DNA from 3 places in the Mesorhizobium sp. B3-2-1 genome. Region 1 is predicted to be linked to each of the others. Evidence: predicted binding sites of a transcription regulator. Region 1 holds the regulator's gene; each other region holds the start of a gene.

What was found. The regulator PhoB, encoded in region 1, activates phosphate uptake and scavenging genes when phosphate is short. The targets are predictions, from matches to a motif close to TGTCATNNANCTGTCAT.
Region 2: FJW08_RS28395 (PhoX family phosphatase) is a predicted target of PhoB. The motif match lies at 3,744-3,760, and genes of this name have one in related genera.
Region 3: FJW08_RS15465 (ceramide glucosyltransferase) is a predicted target of PhoB. The motif match lies at 2,020-2,036, and genes of this name have one in related genera.

The regions. Positions count from the first base shown of each region.
Region 1 covers NZ_VFTI01000004.1:214,200-219,736, reverse strand. Annotated here, with positions in the region: gene pstB (phosphate ABC transporter ATP-binding protein PstB) at 1-437, shown strand, start outside; gene phoU (phosphate signaling complex protein PhoU) at 463-1,170, shown strand; gene phoB (phosphate regulon transcriptional regulator PhoB) at 1,190-1,879, shown strand; partial or broken gene FJW08_RS06155 (sugar kinase) at 2,001-2,180, opposite strand; gene FJW08_RS06150 (sterol desaturase family protein) at 2,260-3,231, opposite strand; gene FJW08_RS06145 (LysR family transcriptional regulator) at 3,344-4,225, shown strand; gene FJW08_RS06140 (ROK family protein) at 4,465-5,537, opposite strand, start outside.
Region 2 covers NZ_VFTI01000038.1:15,663-21,199, forward strand. Annotated here, with positions in the region: gene FJW08_RS28370 (phosphatase PAP2 family protein) at 1-299, opposite strand, end outside; gene FJW08_RS28375 (hypothetical protein) at 324-662, opposite strand; gene FJW08_RS28380 (sensor histidine kinase) at 831-2,222, shown strand; gene FJW08_RS28385 (response regulator transcription factor) at 2,219-2,881, shown strand; gene FJW08_RS28390 (hypothetical protein) at 3,061-3,546, opposite strand; gene FJW08_RS28395 (PhoX family phosphatase) at 3,822-5,537, shown strand, end outside.
Region 3 covers NZ_VFTI01000013.1:70,580-76,116, reverse strand. Annotated here, with positions in the region: gene argF (ornithine carbamoyltransferase) at 1-287, shown strand, start outside; gene FJW08_RS15475 (Hsp33 family molecular chaperone) at 417-1,448, shown strand; gene apaG (Co2+/Mg2+ efflux protein ApaG) at 1,524-1,916, opposite strand; gene FJW08_RS15465 (ceramide glucosyltransferase) at 2,137-3,288, shown strand; gene FJW08_RS15460 (O-succinylhomoserine sulfhydrylase) at 3,316-4,506, opposite strand; SAM riboswitch at 4,564-4,641, opposite strand; gene FJW08_RS15455 (2'-deoxycytidine 5'-triphosphate deaminase) at 4,720-5,537, shown strand, end outside.

The sequences.
Region 1 (5,537 bases):
TCGGTGTCAGGCTCTACGAGAAGATCAGCAAGGCCGAGATGGACGGCCGTGTCGAACAGGCGCTGAAGCGCGCGGCACTGTGGACCGAGGTCAAGGACAAGCTGAACGCCAGCGGCCTCAGCCTGTCGGGCGGCCAGCAGCAGCGGCTTTGCATCGCCCGCACCGTGGCGGTCAAGCCGGAAGTCATCCTGCTCGACGAGCCGGCCTCGGCGCTCGACCCATTGTCGACCGCCAAGATCGAGGAACTGATCGACGAGTTGCAGGCCGACTACACGATTGTCATCGTCACCCACAACATGCAGCAGGCCGCGCGCGTCTCGAAGCAGACGGCTTTCATGTATCTGGGCGAACTGGTCGAATTCGACAAGACCGAGAAGATCTTCACGTCGCCTCGCGAGAAGCGCACGCAGGACTACATCACCGGCCGCTTCGGCTGATATCACGCATACGAGGACCAGGATCATGGCCGAACACACAGTCGCAGCCTTCGACGAGGATCTCGGACAGATCAGCAGGCTGATCAGCGACATGGGCGATCTCGCCGGCACGATGGTCGGCGGCGCCACCAAGGCGTTGCTGAATTCGGACAACGCGCTGGCACAGCGCGTCGTCTCCGACGACGCCATCATGGACGCGCGCCAGCGCGAACTCGACGACCGCGCCATCACCCTGATCGCCAAGCGCCAGCCGATGGCCGACGATCTGCGCCATGTCGTCGGCTCGATCCGCATGGCGGGCGATCTCGAGCGCATCGGCGACCTTGCCAAGAACATCGCCAAGCGCGTCGGCTCCGTCGGCCTCACCGCCACGCCGCGCGACCTGTCGCATTCGATCGACTCCATGGCGCAGCTGGTGCTGATCCAGGTGCAGGGCGTGGTCGAGGAATATGCGGCCGGCGATGCCGCCGCACTCGCCAAGCTCAGGAACGACGACGAACGCATCGACGTCAAATACACCTCGGTGTTCCGCGAACTCCTGACCTACATGATGGAGGATCCGCGCAACATCACGGCTTGCACGCATCTCTTGTTCTGCGCCAAGAACCTCGAACGCATCGGCGACCATGTGACCAACATCGCCGAGAATGCGTATTATGTGCTGACCGGCACGCAACTGCCCGCCAACCGTCCGAAGCAGGACGAGACGGCGATGTCGGTGCCGGCGGCTTGACGGCAGGGATGATCAATCGATGATCGCGCCACGCATCATGGTGGTGGAGGACGAGGAGCCGCTCGGCGTGCTCCTCCGCTACAATCTGGAATCGGAAGGTTACCAGGTCGAGGTGGTGACACGCGGCGACGAAGCCGAGATCCGCCTCCAGGAGAACGTGCCCGACCTCCTGGTGCTCGACTGGATGGTGCCGGCGATTTCCGGCATCGAGCTCTGTCGGCGCCTGCGAATGCGGCCCGAGACCGAGAGGCTGCCGATCATCATGCTGACGGCGCGCGGCGAGGAGAGCGACCGCGTGCGCGGCCTTTCGACCGGCGCCGACGATTATCTAGTCAAGCCGTTCTCGACGCCGGAATTCATGGCCCGGGTCAAGGCGCTGCTGCGCCGCGCCAAGCCGGAAGTGCTGTCCAGCGTGCTCAAGGTCGGCGACATCGTGCTCGACCGCGAATCGCACCGGGTCTATCGCAAGAAGAGTGAGATCCGGCTCGGACCGACCGAGTTCCGCCTGCTGGAATTCATGATGCGCCATCCCGGCCGCGTGTTCTCGCGCAGCCAGTTGCTCGACAATGTCTGGGGCGAGACGATCTATATCGACGAGCGCACCGTGGACGTGCATGTCGGACGGCTGCGCAAGGCGGTCAACAATGGCCGCATGCCCGACGTCATCCGCACCATCCGCGGCGCGGGCTACGCGATCAGGGAAGACTAGACGTCTGTCCCATCTCGGTGAGATCGGAATGGGGAGCGCCCACGTGTATGATTGTGCACCTTCCAGAGCAAAACAATCATGCATGCCGCGCCGATCACATGGAAGAAAAACAAATCCCGATGTCGAAGGAGATCGATTTCGAATGCTGGCCGCCGGCGGTGTGGGCGATCGCCTCGCGCAGTGCCGGCTCGATCAGGTCGAAGGCCGCCGCGCAGACGCCGACCATGGCGACGGGTGCGGGATCGATCAGCGCGAACAGGCTGCCAAGCCCGTATCCGAGCGCTTCGCCGGCCTTGCGGTAAAGAGATCGGGGGCTAGGGCGGTCTGCGGCGTAAACCTGCCTGAGGACTTATATCACGTGCCCCTTCCGCCGGCGTGACCTATAGCCGGCGCCGCGCGGCAAGACGCGCCTTCATCCGTGCCTTTGCCGATTCAGTGCCATCGTGGAAGGTGTCGAACCACTTGTCCCATGGCACTTCCAGCGTGCCGTAGTTCACCTCAAAGTAGCGATGATGAAGCTGGTGGTGGAAGGTGCCCAGGTCGACGCGCTTGCGCCCGGCCAGCCAGAGCCCTTCGAACCCGGTATGGGTGGTAATGGCGTAAAGGCCATAGAACATCAGGTGGCAGATAAGATGCACCGGGCTGGACGGAACAACGAAATGGACCAGCGCGGTTCCGAAATAGAAAATGTGTTCAACCGGGTGCATCGCAAGGCCCGACCACGGCCCCACATCAATATTGCGGTGATGCAGCGCGTGGATGCGGTAAAGGAGCTTCGTATGGAGCAGCCGGTGAATCCAGTAGAAGTAGAAACTCTCCCAGATCGGGATCAACAGGAAGAGGCCGACGAACCAGACCGGGTGGCCGGACCATGTTAGAGTCGGCGCATAGCCATTGGCCATCGCCCACCAGACCAGCGCCTCGTATGCCGACCAGATCGTTACGCCCGAAGCCAGCGACCAGAACACGTTGTCGGCCAGTTGGCTGTCGAAACTGAACGCGCGCCCCTTGCGCGGGTAGGGGCGCGGATCAAACTTCTTGTCGGTGCCCTGCAACTGGTGGCGGTGAAAAACAAGATGCAGCCCCTGCGCTACAACTACCGTCAGGCCGAAGTCTCGTAGCCAGATCACCCCGATCCATAGCCCTGGCTCCTTCGCCTGGGCAAGCGTGGGGCTGGCCAAGGCATAAGCCGCGAAGGCCAGCCCCACGATGACGAGATTGATTGAGACAGGCAGCCAGCTTCCGACATACCAGCGAAAGATCGCTGCGAGGTTCAGCGGCCAGCGCCAGACCGGCGCAATCTCAATGGGCAGGCTGTCGGGGACGTGGTTCCATTCCTTCCGGTCTGACATCGATGTCGCTCTTTTCCGGCCGTGGTTCATGCGCAGGGTATTGCTCGGAAATTGACAACACAAAGAATATCTTTTCAGGTATTGGGGTCATTTTAATTGATGGTAAGATCTCATGAAAACACCGCACCCGACCTGGCTGCTCGCCTTCGAGGCGGCGGCGCGGTATGGCAGTTTCACCGCCGCGGCCGCTGAGCTGAACCTGACCGCAGCGGCCGTCAGCCAGCATATCCGCCTGCTGGAAAAGCATGTCGGCGCGCGGCTGTTCGAGCGGCTGCCGCGCGGCGTTGCGCTGACGGATATCGGCCAGGCCTATGCCCAGCCGGTGCGCCAGTCCTTCGCCGAGTTGCAGCGGGCGACGGACGGTCTCTTCGCGCGCCCATCGCGGCGGGTGGTGCGGGTGCGCGCCTCGATCACTTGGGCGGCGTTGATCCTCGCGCCCCGGCTGGCCGATTTTCGGCAGGCCCATCCAGAGATCGAAATCCAACTCTCCACCTTCGTCTGGTCCGATCGTTTTGAAGCCGGCAACAGCGATGTCGACATCCGCTGGGGGCACGGCGACTGGCCCGAGGGTGCGGTTCAACTGCTGGCCCATGAATCCGCGATCGTCGTCTGCCATCCTGCCGACACCGCCTGGTTGGCGGGGCGCCGGGACATCGGCGACTTCCCCTTTGCCTGCCTGCACCATGTGATCGGGTTTGAGACCGAGTGGCAGCGCCTGTCGGATCATTTCGGCCTCGCCCTCCCGGCCCCGCCGCAGCGTGCCCGCTACGATTCATCGCTGCTCGCGCTCTGGGCGATGACCACGGGCGGCGGCGCCATGATCGTTCTGGAGAGTTTCGCCAGGCCGTTTCTCGATTCCGGCCAACTGGTCGCGCCCTTGCCGCACCGCGTGCCCATAAGTGGCGCGCATTACATGGTGCAGGCCGACGGGGCGGGACGCAATGACGCGGTGCAGACCTTCTGCCGCTGGGCTGCGGCGCTCTACCCGGCCTGAACGCCGGTTGTGGGTACTGGCGCACGGCGGACCGCACCGCCGCCCGACGGGGGCTTAGAGCCGGATGATTTTAGGTCGAATCGACCTGAAATCTGAATCCTTCTCTAAATCGAAGAGATAGAGCATGATGTCGTCCGAAAACCGCTTCACACTTTTCGACATCATGCTCTAGCAGGAGGCTCGAAATCTGGCGGGTAGTATGTCATGCCCCGTCGGAGTGATTGGGTTCGATCTTGGTCTCAGGCAACGTTCTTTCCCGCGCCCGCCCTTGCCTGCACGCCAGGCGCGAAAATCTCCTGGTCGACGAAGGTCAATGCGCGCATGGCGCAGCCTTCGCGGATGAGCGGCAGCTCGTTCGGCTCGGTGTCGAAGGAAATCGATTCCGAATGCTGGCCGCCGGCAGTCTGGGCGATGGCCTCGCGCAAGGCCGGCTCGATCAGGTCGAAGGCGGCGGCGCTGACGCCGACCATCGCAACCGGTGCCGGATCGATCAGCGCGAAAAGACTACCGAGGCCATAGCCCAGCGCCTCGCCGGCCTTGCGATAGGCTTCGCGCTCCGGTCCGTCCTTCTCCCTTGCCGTCGCGGCGAGTGTCCGCATTTGCGCGTCGCTGACATCGGCGACCGGCTCGGTGTCCTCGCCAAGCTGCCTGGCGTTACGCCAGATGGCGTAGTTGCCGGCATAGGCCTCGACACAGCCGCGCCGCCCGCAGCGGCAGAGCGCGCCGCCGGGGCGATGGATCATGTGGCCGAACTCGCCACCCGACGAATGCGTGCCGGTGAACAGCTCGCCCTTCAGCACAAGGCCCATGCCGATGCCGTGCGAGAGCAGGATGGCGATGAAGTCGTCGCGGTAGCGTTCGGGGTCGCGCCAGCGCAGCGCCACCGCCATCATGTTGCAGTCGTTCTCCACGGTGGCGGGGATGCCGAATTCGGCTTCGAGTATGTCGGCGAAGGCTATGTCCGTCTGCGGCGTGATCGGCGACCACAGCATGGCGCGCGCCTCGGTGTCGGTGATGCCCTGGATCGCCAACGCGATGCGGGCCACACTGCGGACATCGAGATCGGGATCCTCGAGGCGACGTCGTACTATTGCCGTGCATTCGCCGATCAGCGCCTCGCGCGACATGGTCAGCGTGTCCAGCCGGCGCTGTTCCTCGGCGACCACCTGGCCGGCATAATCGATGACGGCGACAGAGAGGAAATTCAGCGACAGCACCACGGTCATCACAGCCGCGGCCTCGGGGTTGAGGCCAAGGCCGACCTGTGGCCGGCCGCGTTTCAGTGAGCCGGCCTCGTTGGGCTTGCCTTCGG
Region 2 (5,537 bases), on a different contig from region 1:
CTGCGGATCAAGAGCAGATAGATGATCGTCGCCGTGGTGACCAGCGCCAGCACGCTGGTACTGCCAAGGCTGGTGATGTCGCGCATCGCCCCTTCCAGCCATGATGGGCCGATGGGAACGCCGGGCAGGCCCGGCTGGCGGAAGGCGAGAAGTATCTCGGTGTCGAAACCATGCGGGGCGGTGGCGCGTGCTACCTCCATGAGTTCCACGAAGCCCCACAGCCCGCCGGCGATGACCAGGCCGGCGAGCAGCACCGGGAATTCGATCCGGTTGAACAGAGTGCCTGCGTTGTCTTTCATCGGGCCGGTACCTCGGTCGTCATATCATCGCCCTTGCAGATAGGGCCCGAGCGTGATCAGCGCCACGGCGGCGATCGCCAGTGCGATGCCGGCCGCCTGCAGCGCGTTGACGCGCTCGCCGAAGAACACCAGCGCCACCACGTTGACCGAGACCAGCTGGATCACCGCCGAGAGGCTGAACGACACCGACATGCCGAACTCGCGGATCAGCCGCAGCATGATCAAATTGCCCAGCGAATAGAGCGCCAGCGTCAGCAGGATCTTGCCCAGGCTCGGCGCCAGGCCCCATTGCTTGGCGGCGGTCGCTGCCAGCAGGAAGATCACCGTCGAAAAGCCAAGCTGCAGCAATCCCGAAAAACTCAATGTCTCGTCCCCCTCGAAGCGGCTTTCGCCTGATATCGCGGACCTTGTTTCCGAAGCGCGCCGAGACGTCAAGCAACGTCGCTCCAAGGAGGGTCTTGGCAAGGGCGAGACTGAAGCTCAATGTGCTGGAATCGCCCGGCATGTCGATAGAAGGGCGGTCAGGGGTCCATGATTCGTATTCTTCAGAACTTGACGCGGCGCTGGAGCGAGCTTTCCCTTGCCCTGCAATTCGTCGTTGCCGGCGGCTTTGGGCTCCTTGTCGTCATGTTGGTCGTAGGGACTTGGGTGACGACGCAGATCCGGGACGGCGTCACCCGCAATTCGGCCGCCACGACGGCGCTTTATGTCGACAGCGTGATTGCGCCGCTGCTGCCCGACCTGCGCAAGAACGAGGAGCTCAGCGAATCCGTCAAACAGGCGCTCGACGAGACGCTCGGCCAGGGCGCGCTCGGCAAACGCCTGGCATCGTTCAGGCTCTGGCGCCGCGACGGCACGGTGCTCTACGCGAAGGACACGGAATTGATCGGCCGCCGCTTCGACCTGAACAAAAATCTGCGTTCCGCCTTCCAGGGCAGTGTCGTTGCCCAATTCGATACGTTCGACGAAAACGAAGACAAGGTGCGGGGCTCGGGCGTGCCGTTGCTCGAGATTTACAATCCGGTGCGCGAACCCTGGTCCGGCGACGTGGTCGCCGTCACCGAATTCTATGAGGTCGCGACCGATTTCAAAGCCACGCTGGCTTCCGCCCTGCGGTCGAGCTGGCTGGTCGTGGCCGGCGCCACCTTGACCGCATTCCTGCTTCTGTCGGGCATCGTCCTGCGCGCCAGCCGCACCATCGATGACCAGCGCGGGGCGCTGCGCCGGCAGGTGTCGGAGCTGCAAGGCCTGGTGACGCAGAACAGCGCCTTGCGGCAACGCGTGCAGCGGGCGTCGCGGCGCGCCACCGCACTCAACGAAAGATACCTGCGGCGGATCGGCGCCGACCTGCATGACGGCCCTGCCCAGCTCGTGGCCCTGGCGGCGCTGCGCATGGACAGTCCTGTGTTTACCGGCGACGGCCATGGCAGCGAAGGTCGCTCGACCGAGGTCGCCATGATCCGCAAGACGCTGGAGGACGCGATGCGCGAGATACGCGGCATCTGCAACGGCCTGGTGCTGCCGCAGATAGAAACGGCGGCGGCGGCGGATGTGTTGCGGCTGGCCATCGAGGAACATGAGCACCGTACCGGCACGTCGGTGAAGCTGACGCTGCCCGGACATTTGCCCGAGCCCGGCGCTTCTGAGAAGATCAGCATCTATCGCTTCGTGCAGGAGGGGCTGAACAATGCCTACCGCCACGGGCGGGGCAAGGATCAGGCGGTGCGTGCAGGAATGAAAGATGGCAGGCTTTTCGTTGAAGTGTCGGATGGCGGGCCGGGCTTCGATCCGGCGCGGGCCGAGGGGTTGGGGTTGGCCGGCCTCAGGGAGCGGGTCGAAAGCATTGGCGGACGGTTCGAAACCCTGAGCGGGCCGAAAGGCACGAAGCTGGTGATCCGTCTTTCGGTTGAGGAGCAAGCATGATGGGCGCAATCCGCATCGCCATTGTCGACGACCATCCGCTGTTCCGCGAAGGCGTGACGCGCAGCCTGTCGGAGATCGGAGGCTTCGAGATGGCCGGGGAAGGTGCGACCGCGCAGGACGCGGAACGCATCGCCTCGACCGTGCAGCCCGATATATTGCTGCTCGACATTTCGATGCCAGGCGGCGGCCTGGCCGCGGTTGTAAGCATCCTTGCCGACCATCCCGCTCAGAAGATCGTCCTGTTGACTGTTTCAGAGGCCAATGCCGATGTGACCAAGGCCCTGAACGCAGGGGTGCGCGGCTATGTCCTCAAAGGCGTCGGGTCGCGCTCGCTCGCCGATATCCTGCGCAACGTGGCGGCTGGCGAAAGCTATCTTTCGCCGATGCTGTCGGCCCGGCTGCTTTCCGATGTGCAGTCCCTGCAGCCTGCCAACGGCGTGGCGGACCGGCTGCGGCAACTCACCGGCCGGCAGACCGAAATCCTGCGGCTGGTGGCGGAGGGGCTGAGCAACAAGGAAGTCGCCTTGCGCCTGGAGCTGCAGGAGAAGACCGTCAAGCACCACATGACGGGGGTGCTGTCGAAACTCAACGTGCGAAACCGCACTGAAGCAGCCCTCATGATGCGCGAGTTTCGCGACCGCGAGCGGGACTTCTCATAGGGCGGTTCAGAGTTTGATCGCCGAGTCGCTCCAGCTCTTGTTTTTACGCATTCCGCCAGGAAAAGCGCTACGCCACGCAAAAGGAGGTCACCTCCGCCGGGGGGCGGCGGAGGTGACGTGTGAAACCGGTCGTTGCCTGTTGACCAGCTTCACAAGGGCGAAATTCACAGGCCCGAAATTCACAGGCCCTCGAGACGGCTGACATCGGCCGGTGTGGCCCGACGGTCGATGATCGTGCGGCCGAGCGCATCCTTCATCCTGAAACGGCCGTTCTCGATGGTTTCCGTCATGCCGTCGGGGTGCTGAACTGAAATCTTGCTGCCGTCCACGTCGACCTTGTCGCCGGTCGTGGCGTTGACATGGCTGGAGTTGTTGTCGCCCTGCCCCTTGCCTTTTCCGTTGTTGCCGCCGCCGCTATTCCCGTTACTGTTCCCACTATTCCCACTGCCGCCACTGTTGCCGCCGCTGCCGCCGTTACCACCGCCGTTGCCGTTGCCGTTGCCGCCATTACCGCCGTTGCCGCCGCTGCCGGCATGTGCGGTCGCGGCATCGATTCCAGGCACGAAGCCATGGAAGGCAACTCCATAGGGGGCGACGGTCAGGGCCAGAAGGGCCGCCGATCCGAGAACCAGACGGCAACAACGGGCCGTGATCGATCCGTGCATACTGATCTCCGTCGATTGAGCCGGCGCGCCCACCCCAACGTTGCAGTGCAACCAACATCGCCGAAAGACGTGGTGACCGGAAGCGACCTCCGACCGTTGCGTTTCTCTCCCAGGACCTTTGCAGGCGCAAGGTTGGACCAAAGTCCCAGACCCGGCATGAAAAACGGTATCGTGAGGGAGCGGCAGTGCCGATATCCTGTCACGAAAATGTGATCAGCCGACTGTAAGGCGTCGAACAGGCAACAAGCTCCAGCCAATCCAAGCCAGAGGCTCCCATGACCGAACATCGCACCCCCGACGCCCGATTCCGCACCAGCCTGCTCGAGGAAAACGAAGGCCCGGCCAACAATCCCAGCGAAAACCGCACGATGGGCGAGATCATCGCCGCACGTTTTTCGCGCCGTGGCTTCCTCAAAGGTTCGCTTGCCGTCTCGGCGATCGCCGCCACTGTCAGCCCGCTGGCCATGATCGCCGCCGACGATGCCCGCGCCGCGGACGGCTCCGCCTTCAAATTCGACGAGCTGGAGGCCGGCATCGACGGCAAGCATCATGTCGCGCCGGGCTACGACGCCGACGTGTTGTTGCGCTGGGGCGATCCGCTGTTTGCCGATTCGCCGGAATTCGACCCGACCAGGCAGTCGGCGCAAGCCCAGGCAAGGCAGTTCGGCTACAACAACGACTATGTCGGCTATATCCCGATCGACGGTTCGGCCGAACACGGCCTGCTGGTCGTCAACCACGAATACACCAACCCGCATCTGATGTTCCCGGGCCTCGTCAAGATCGTCGAGAAGGACGGCAAGAAGTCGGCCGAGGTGGCGCCGCTCTCGAAGGAGCAGGTCGATGTCGAGATGGCCGCCCATGGCGGCACCATCGTCGAGATCCGCAAGGACGGCGGCAAGTGGCAGGTGGTGCGCGACGGCAAGCTCAACCGCCGCATCACCTCCAGCACCGAGATGGCGCTGTCCGGCCCGGTCGCCGGCCATGACCGCGTCAAGACCAATGCCGATCCGTCGGGAACGAAGGTCTTCGGCACGATCAACAACTGCGCCGGCGGCGTCACGCCCTGGGGCACCTATGTGATGGCCGAGGAGAACATTCATGGCTATTTTTCCGGCGAGCTGCCGGAAGGCCACAAGGAAGCCGCCAACTACAAGCGCCTCGGCATCCCGGAAGGCGCCTATGAATGGGGCGCGCATTACGACCGCTTCAATCTCGCCAAGGAACCGAACGAGCCCAACCGCTTCGGCTGGATCGTCGAGGTCGACGTCAACGACCCTAATTCGGTGCCGCGCAAGCGCACCGCCATGGGTCGCTTCAAGCATGAGGGCGCCGAATCGATCGTCGCCAAGGACGGCCGCGTCGTCTTCTATCTCGGTGACGACGAGCGCTTCGACTATGTCTACAAATTCGTCACCAAGGGCATGTTCAACGCCGGCGACCGCGCGGCCAACAAGGACCTGCTCGACGACGGCACGCTGCATGTCGCCAAATTCGCCGAGGACGGCTCGGTCGAATGGATGCCGATCGTGTTCGGCCAGGGTCCGCTGACGGCGGAAAACGGTTTTGCCGGCCAGGCCGACGTGCTGATCGAGACGCGCCGCGCCGCCGACCTGCTTGGCGCCACCAAGATGGACCGGCCCGAGGACATCCAGCCCAATGCCGGCAACGGCAAGGTCTATGTCATGCTGACCAACAATTCCAAGCGCAAGGCCGATCAGGTCGACGCCGCCAACCCGCGCGCCGGGAATGCCTTCGGCCATATCATCGAGATCGTCGAGGACGGCGGCGATTTCGCCGCCACCAAGGGCAAGTGGGAAGTGCTGCTGAAATGCGGCGACCCGTCCGTGGCCGATGTCGGCGCCACCTTCTCCACCGCGACGACGGCCAATGGCTGGTTCGGCATGCCCGACAATTGCGCGGTCGATTCGGCCGGGCGCCTGTGGGTCGCCACCGACGGCCAAGGCCCCAAGGCCACCGGCCGCACCGAC
Region 3 (5,537 bases), on a different contig from region 1:
CCGAGGAAGCCGTCGACCAGGCCGACTGCATCGTCACCGACTGCTGGGTGTCGATGGGCCAGGAACACCGTGCCCGCGGCCACAATGTCTTCTCGCCCTACCAGGTCAATGCGGCGCTGATGGCCAGGGCGAAGCCCGACGCCCTGTTCATGCATTGCCTGCCGGCGCATCGCGGCGAGGAGGTGACCGACGAGGTCATCGACGGGCCGCATTCGGTGGTGTTCGACGAGGCCGAGAACCGGCTCCACGCCCAGAAGGCCGTGCTTGCCTGGTGCCTCGGTGCTTGATGTGTCTGAGCGCATGACGTGTCTGGGCGCTTGAAATGCCCAGGCGCTTGATCCGCGGGGGTGCGATGCCTATCTGCGCCGCATCACGCAAATCAAGCGCGTTTGGACGCATGTGCCCACCAGGGCCGCATGGTCGCGCCCTGGAGCCTTGTCATGTTGGAAAGCCATCAAGTGACTGAACATCACCCCAAACTCGGCGAGTTCGGCTACGCCGGCGACGATCACGTCGTTCCCTTCGAGGTCGGTCCGCTCGACGTGCGTGGCCGCACGGTGCAGCTCGGGCCGATGCTCGACGCCATCCTTGGCCGCCACGACTATCCCGAGCCGGTCGCCCGCCTGCTGGCGGAAGCCTGTGTGCTGACGGTGCTGCTCGGCACCTCGCTCAAGTTCGAAGGCAAGTTCATTCTGCAGACCCGTACCGACGGGCCTGTCGACATGCTGGTCGCGGACTTTTCCACGCCCTCGGCGCTGCGCGCCTATGCACGTTTCGACGCCGACCGGCTGGAGGCCCTGATTGCGGCCGGAGAGACCTCGCAGCAAACGCTGCTTGGCAGCGGCGTGCTGGCGCTGACCATCGACCAGGGCGCCCATACGCAGCGCTATCAGGGCATCGTCCAGCTCGACGGCGAGACGCTGGAAGATGCGGCGCGCACCTATTTCCGCCAGTCGGAACAGATCCCGACGGATATCAGGCTCTCGGTCGCCAAGCTGCTGACGCCCGGCGTCGGCGGGGCGCGCGAGCAGTGGCGCGCCGGTGGTATCCTGGCGCAGTTCCTGCCGCAGGCCTCCGAGCGCATGCGCATTCCGGACTTGCCGGGCGGGGATGGCGATCCGCGCGAGGAGATCCATGATCCCACGGACAATTCCTGGCAGGAGTTGCTGGCCTTGCTCGGCACTATCGAGCCGACCGAATTGATCGATCCGACCATCGGCGCCGAGCGGCTGCTCTATCGCCTGTTCCACGAGCATGGCGTGCGCGTCTTCGGAGGCGTTCCCGTCACCGACCAGTGCTCATGCTCCCGAGACAAGATCCGTGGCATCCTCGAGGGCTTCTCCGCGCAAGAGATCAAGGACAGCACCGAGGATGGCGGCATCCATGTCGCCTGCGAGTTCTGTTCTACGCAGTACGACTTCGATCCGGCGGAATTTGCGGCTCAGTGAGGTATCTTTCCTTCTCCCCGTTCACGGGGAGAAGGTGCCCGAAGGGCGGATGAGGGGCAGCGCGACCGTCGGCGCTCAGTTCACCGTGCGCCTTGTTCCCGGCAGATCGAGCGAGAAGGCGGGGATGGCGATGTCGAACGTCTCGCCGCGCTTGTTGCGCATCGTGTAGTGCCCGACCATGATCCCGGACGGCGTCGAGAGCGGGCAGCCGGACGTGTATTGATAGCTGTCGCCGGGATTGAGTTCCGGCTGGTCGCCGACAACGCCCGGGCCGCGTACTTCCTCGACCCGGCCGGCACCATCGGTGATGTGCCAGTAGCGCGACAACAACTGCACGAACTCGTCCGACTGGTTGTCGATCGTTATCTGATAGCCCCAGACATAGCGGTTTTCCGAGGGATCCGAACGGTCCTCGAGATAGAACGGCCTGACCTGCACTTCGATGTTGCGCGTCACGGCGCGATACATGAGCGGCTCCAAAACAATCCGACGACTTTCGGCGCTCCCGGTGAGCAGGTCAACGTGCGCGTCTTGTCGCGCCCGACCTTGAACCGCAGGTGCCGGCAAAGAATGTCATTTAAGTGACACACGACAATGGTGGTGTGCACGAACCGGGCGACTCGGCGCTCTGTCGAACTGTTGAAAACGGCCACGATGCGGGCCGCCTTTCCGGAGTGACCAGATCTCGATGGAACTCACCTTTATAGCCGCCTCGCTTTCGACCGCACTCATCCTTTCAAACGCCGCCAGCATTTCGCTCGCCGCCTCACAGCTGAAACGGCGCGGCACGATCGCCCCGCCGGCCGGCAAGTCGCAACCGGTGTCGATCATCGTCCCGTCGCGTGGCGTCGAGCCGTTCACGCACGAGACGCTGGAACGCGCCTTCGCGCTCGACTGGCCTCGCTACGAACTGATTTTCTGCGTCGCCCATACCGACGACCCGGTGGTCAAACTGATAAACAGGGCGATTGCCCGGTTTCCCGAGGTGCCGGCCCGGCTGCTGATCGGTGACGACCGTGTCAGCGCCAATCCAAAGCTCAACAATTGCGTCAAGGGCTGGGAAGCGGCGCGCCATGACTGGGTCATCCTTGCCGATTCCAACGTCTTGATGCCGAGGGACTATGTCGAGCACATGATGGCGGCATGGCGGCCCGACACCGGCCTTGTCTGCTCGACGCCGATCGGCTCGCGACCAGAGGGTTTCTGGGCCGATGTAGAATGCGCCTTCCTCAACACATTGCAGGCCCGCTGGCAGTATGCCGGCGAGGCGCTCGGCCTCGGCTTTGCCCAGGGCAAGAGCATGCTGTGGAACAAGCCGATGCTGGACGCAAATGGCGGCATTCGCGCGCTGGCCGCCGAGATCGCCGAGGACGCCGCCGCGACCAAGCTGGTCAACGGCCTCGGCCTGCGCGTCAATCTCGTTGCGGCGCCCTTCGAGCAGCCGCTCGGCCAGCGCACGCTTGGCGAGATCTGGTCGCGCCAGGCCCGCTGGGCGCGCCTGCGCCGCGTTACCTTCCCGCTGTTCTTCGCGCCCGAAATCCTGACTGGCGCGGCGGTGCCTCTGGCGCTTGCGCTGGTTGCGGCGGCGAGCGCGGGCGTCAGCCTCTGGGCAACCGCGATTGCCGTCTTGGCGGCCTTCTACCTTCCGGAGTGCGCGCTGGCCTTGTCCAAGGGCTGGCACCTGTCGCCGCGCATGGTCGCGGCGATGCTCGCGCGCGACGTGATGCTCCCGTTCATCTGGGCGCGCGGCTGGCTCGGCGGCGCCGTCGACTGGCGCGGCAACGCCATGACCATCCGCACCAAGGCAGCCGAACTGGAGGAGACGCCGTCGCGCGCCTGATCGCCGCGGACGACGCTCCTGGACAGCCTATTTGGCCGCCTTCAGCGCCTGCGCGATGTCTTCCAGCAGGTCGTCGGCGTCCTCCAGGCCGACAGACAGCCTGAGCGTGCCAGGCCCGATGCCAAGTTCGGCGCGGGCCTCGTCGCTCAGGTTCTTGTGCGTCGTCGTCGCCGGATGGGTGATCAGGCTCTTGGCATCGCCGAGATTGTTCGAGATCAGCACGATGTCGAGGGCGTTCTGCAGGGCGAAGGCCGCCGGCTTGCCGCCCTTGACGTCAAGGCAGATCAGCGTCGAGCCGCCCGACATCTGCTTCTTGACGATGGCGGCCTGCGGGTGGTCGGCGCGGCCCGGATAGATGACGCGGGCGATCTGCGGCTGCTCGGCCAGGAAGTCGGCGATCCTGCCGGCACTTTCCGTCTGCTGGCGCACGCGCAGCGGCAGCGTCTCGAGACCCTTCAGCAAGGTCCAGGCATTGAACGGCGACAGGCTGGGGCCGGTGTGGCGGAAGTAGTCGTGCAGATTTTCGTCGATCCACTTCTTGTCCGACAGGATGACGCCGCCCAGGCAGCGACCCTGGCCGTCGATGTGCTTGGTGGCCGAGTAGACGACGATGTGCGCACCAAGCTGCAACGGCTTCTGCTGTAGCGGCGTGGCGAAGACATTGTCGACGACAAGCCTCGCGCCGATCGAATTGGCAAGCGAAGCGACGGCGGCGATGTCGACGACTTCCAGCGTCGGGTTGGTGGGGCTTTCCAGGAAGAACAGCTTGGTGTTCGGCCTGACCGCCTTTTCCCAGTTGGCGATATCGGTGCCGTCGACCAAAGTAGCCTCGATGCCATAGCGCGGCGCCAGCGTCTCGACCACCCAGCGGCAGGAACCGAACAGCGCGCGCGCCGCCACGATATGGTCGCCGGCCTTGACGCTGCACAGAAGGGCCGCCGTCACCGCAGCCATGCCCGACGCCGTGGCGCGCGCGTCCTCGGCGCCTTCGAGAGCGCACATGCGCTTTTCGAACATGTCGACGGTCGGGTTGGCGTAACGCGAATAGATGAAGCCAGGCTCTTCGCCCTTGAAGCGGGCTTCCGCCGCCTCGGCGGTCTTGTAGACATAGCCTTGGGTCAGGTACATCGCCTCGGAGGTTTCGCCGAATTGGGAACGCAGGGTTCCGCCATGCACGAGTGCGGTTTGAGGCTTCCAATTGCGCGTCTTGCTCGTCATCGTCCTATCCAAACACAAAAAAACCGGCCGCGAAAAAGTCGCAACCGGTCCATACGGCCTTGCGGCCCGACGGTCCTTTAGCGACTTGTTTAACGTGGCTGCAAGCCGACCGGCCAAATCACCACGGGATAACGACCCTTTAGACCCGCGCCACGCTTGCGTCAATTGCCGGCTTCATTAAGAGGTTTGTATCAAAGGCCCAGGAGCCAGACTTTGCGGCAGACAGGCATTCTTCCCGATCAGGACATTTCGGCGCTGTTCCAGTCCGGCGCGCTGAAGTCGCCGCGTGCGCTCGATGCCGATCAGATCCAGCCGGCGAGCCTTGATCTGAGATTGGGCGAAAAGGCCTGGCGGGTGCGGGCCTCGTTCCTACCCGGTCCCAACCATAAGGTCTCGGAAAAACTCGATCGGCTGCAGCTGCACGAGATTAATCTGACCGAAGGCGCGGTTCTCGAAACCGGCTGCGTCTATATTGTGCCGCTGCTCGAAAGCCTGGCCCTGCCGGCTGACATTTCGGCTTCGGCCAATCCGAAGAGCTCGACCGGTCGGCTCGACATCTTCACCCGCGTCATGACCGACCGGGGCCATGAGTTCGACAAGATCGCCGCTGGCTATCAGGGTCCGCTCTATCTCGAAGTCAGCCCCCGCACCTTCCCGATTGTTGCACGCACCGGTTCGCGCCTGTCTCAAATCCGCTTTCGCACCGGCAACGCGCTGCTTTCGGAAGCCGAACTGCATGAATTGCACCGCGCCGAGATGCTGGTCGCCACCGAGCCGCCGAACATTTCGGGCGGCGGCATCGCGCTGTCGATCGATCTCAACGGCGACAAGGATGGGCTGGTCGGCTATCGCGGCAAGCACCACACTGGCCTCGTCGATGTCGACAAGCGTGCCGCCCAGGATGTCGTCGACTTCTGGGAGCCGATCCACAAGAGCGGCGCCGGCGAACTGGTGCTCGATCCCGACGAGTTCTACATCCTCGTCAGCCAGGAGGCGGTGCATGTGCCGCCGCTCTACGCCGCCGAGATGAC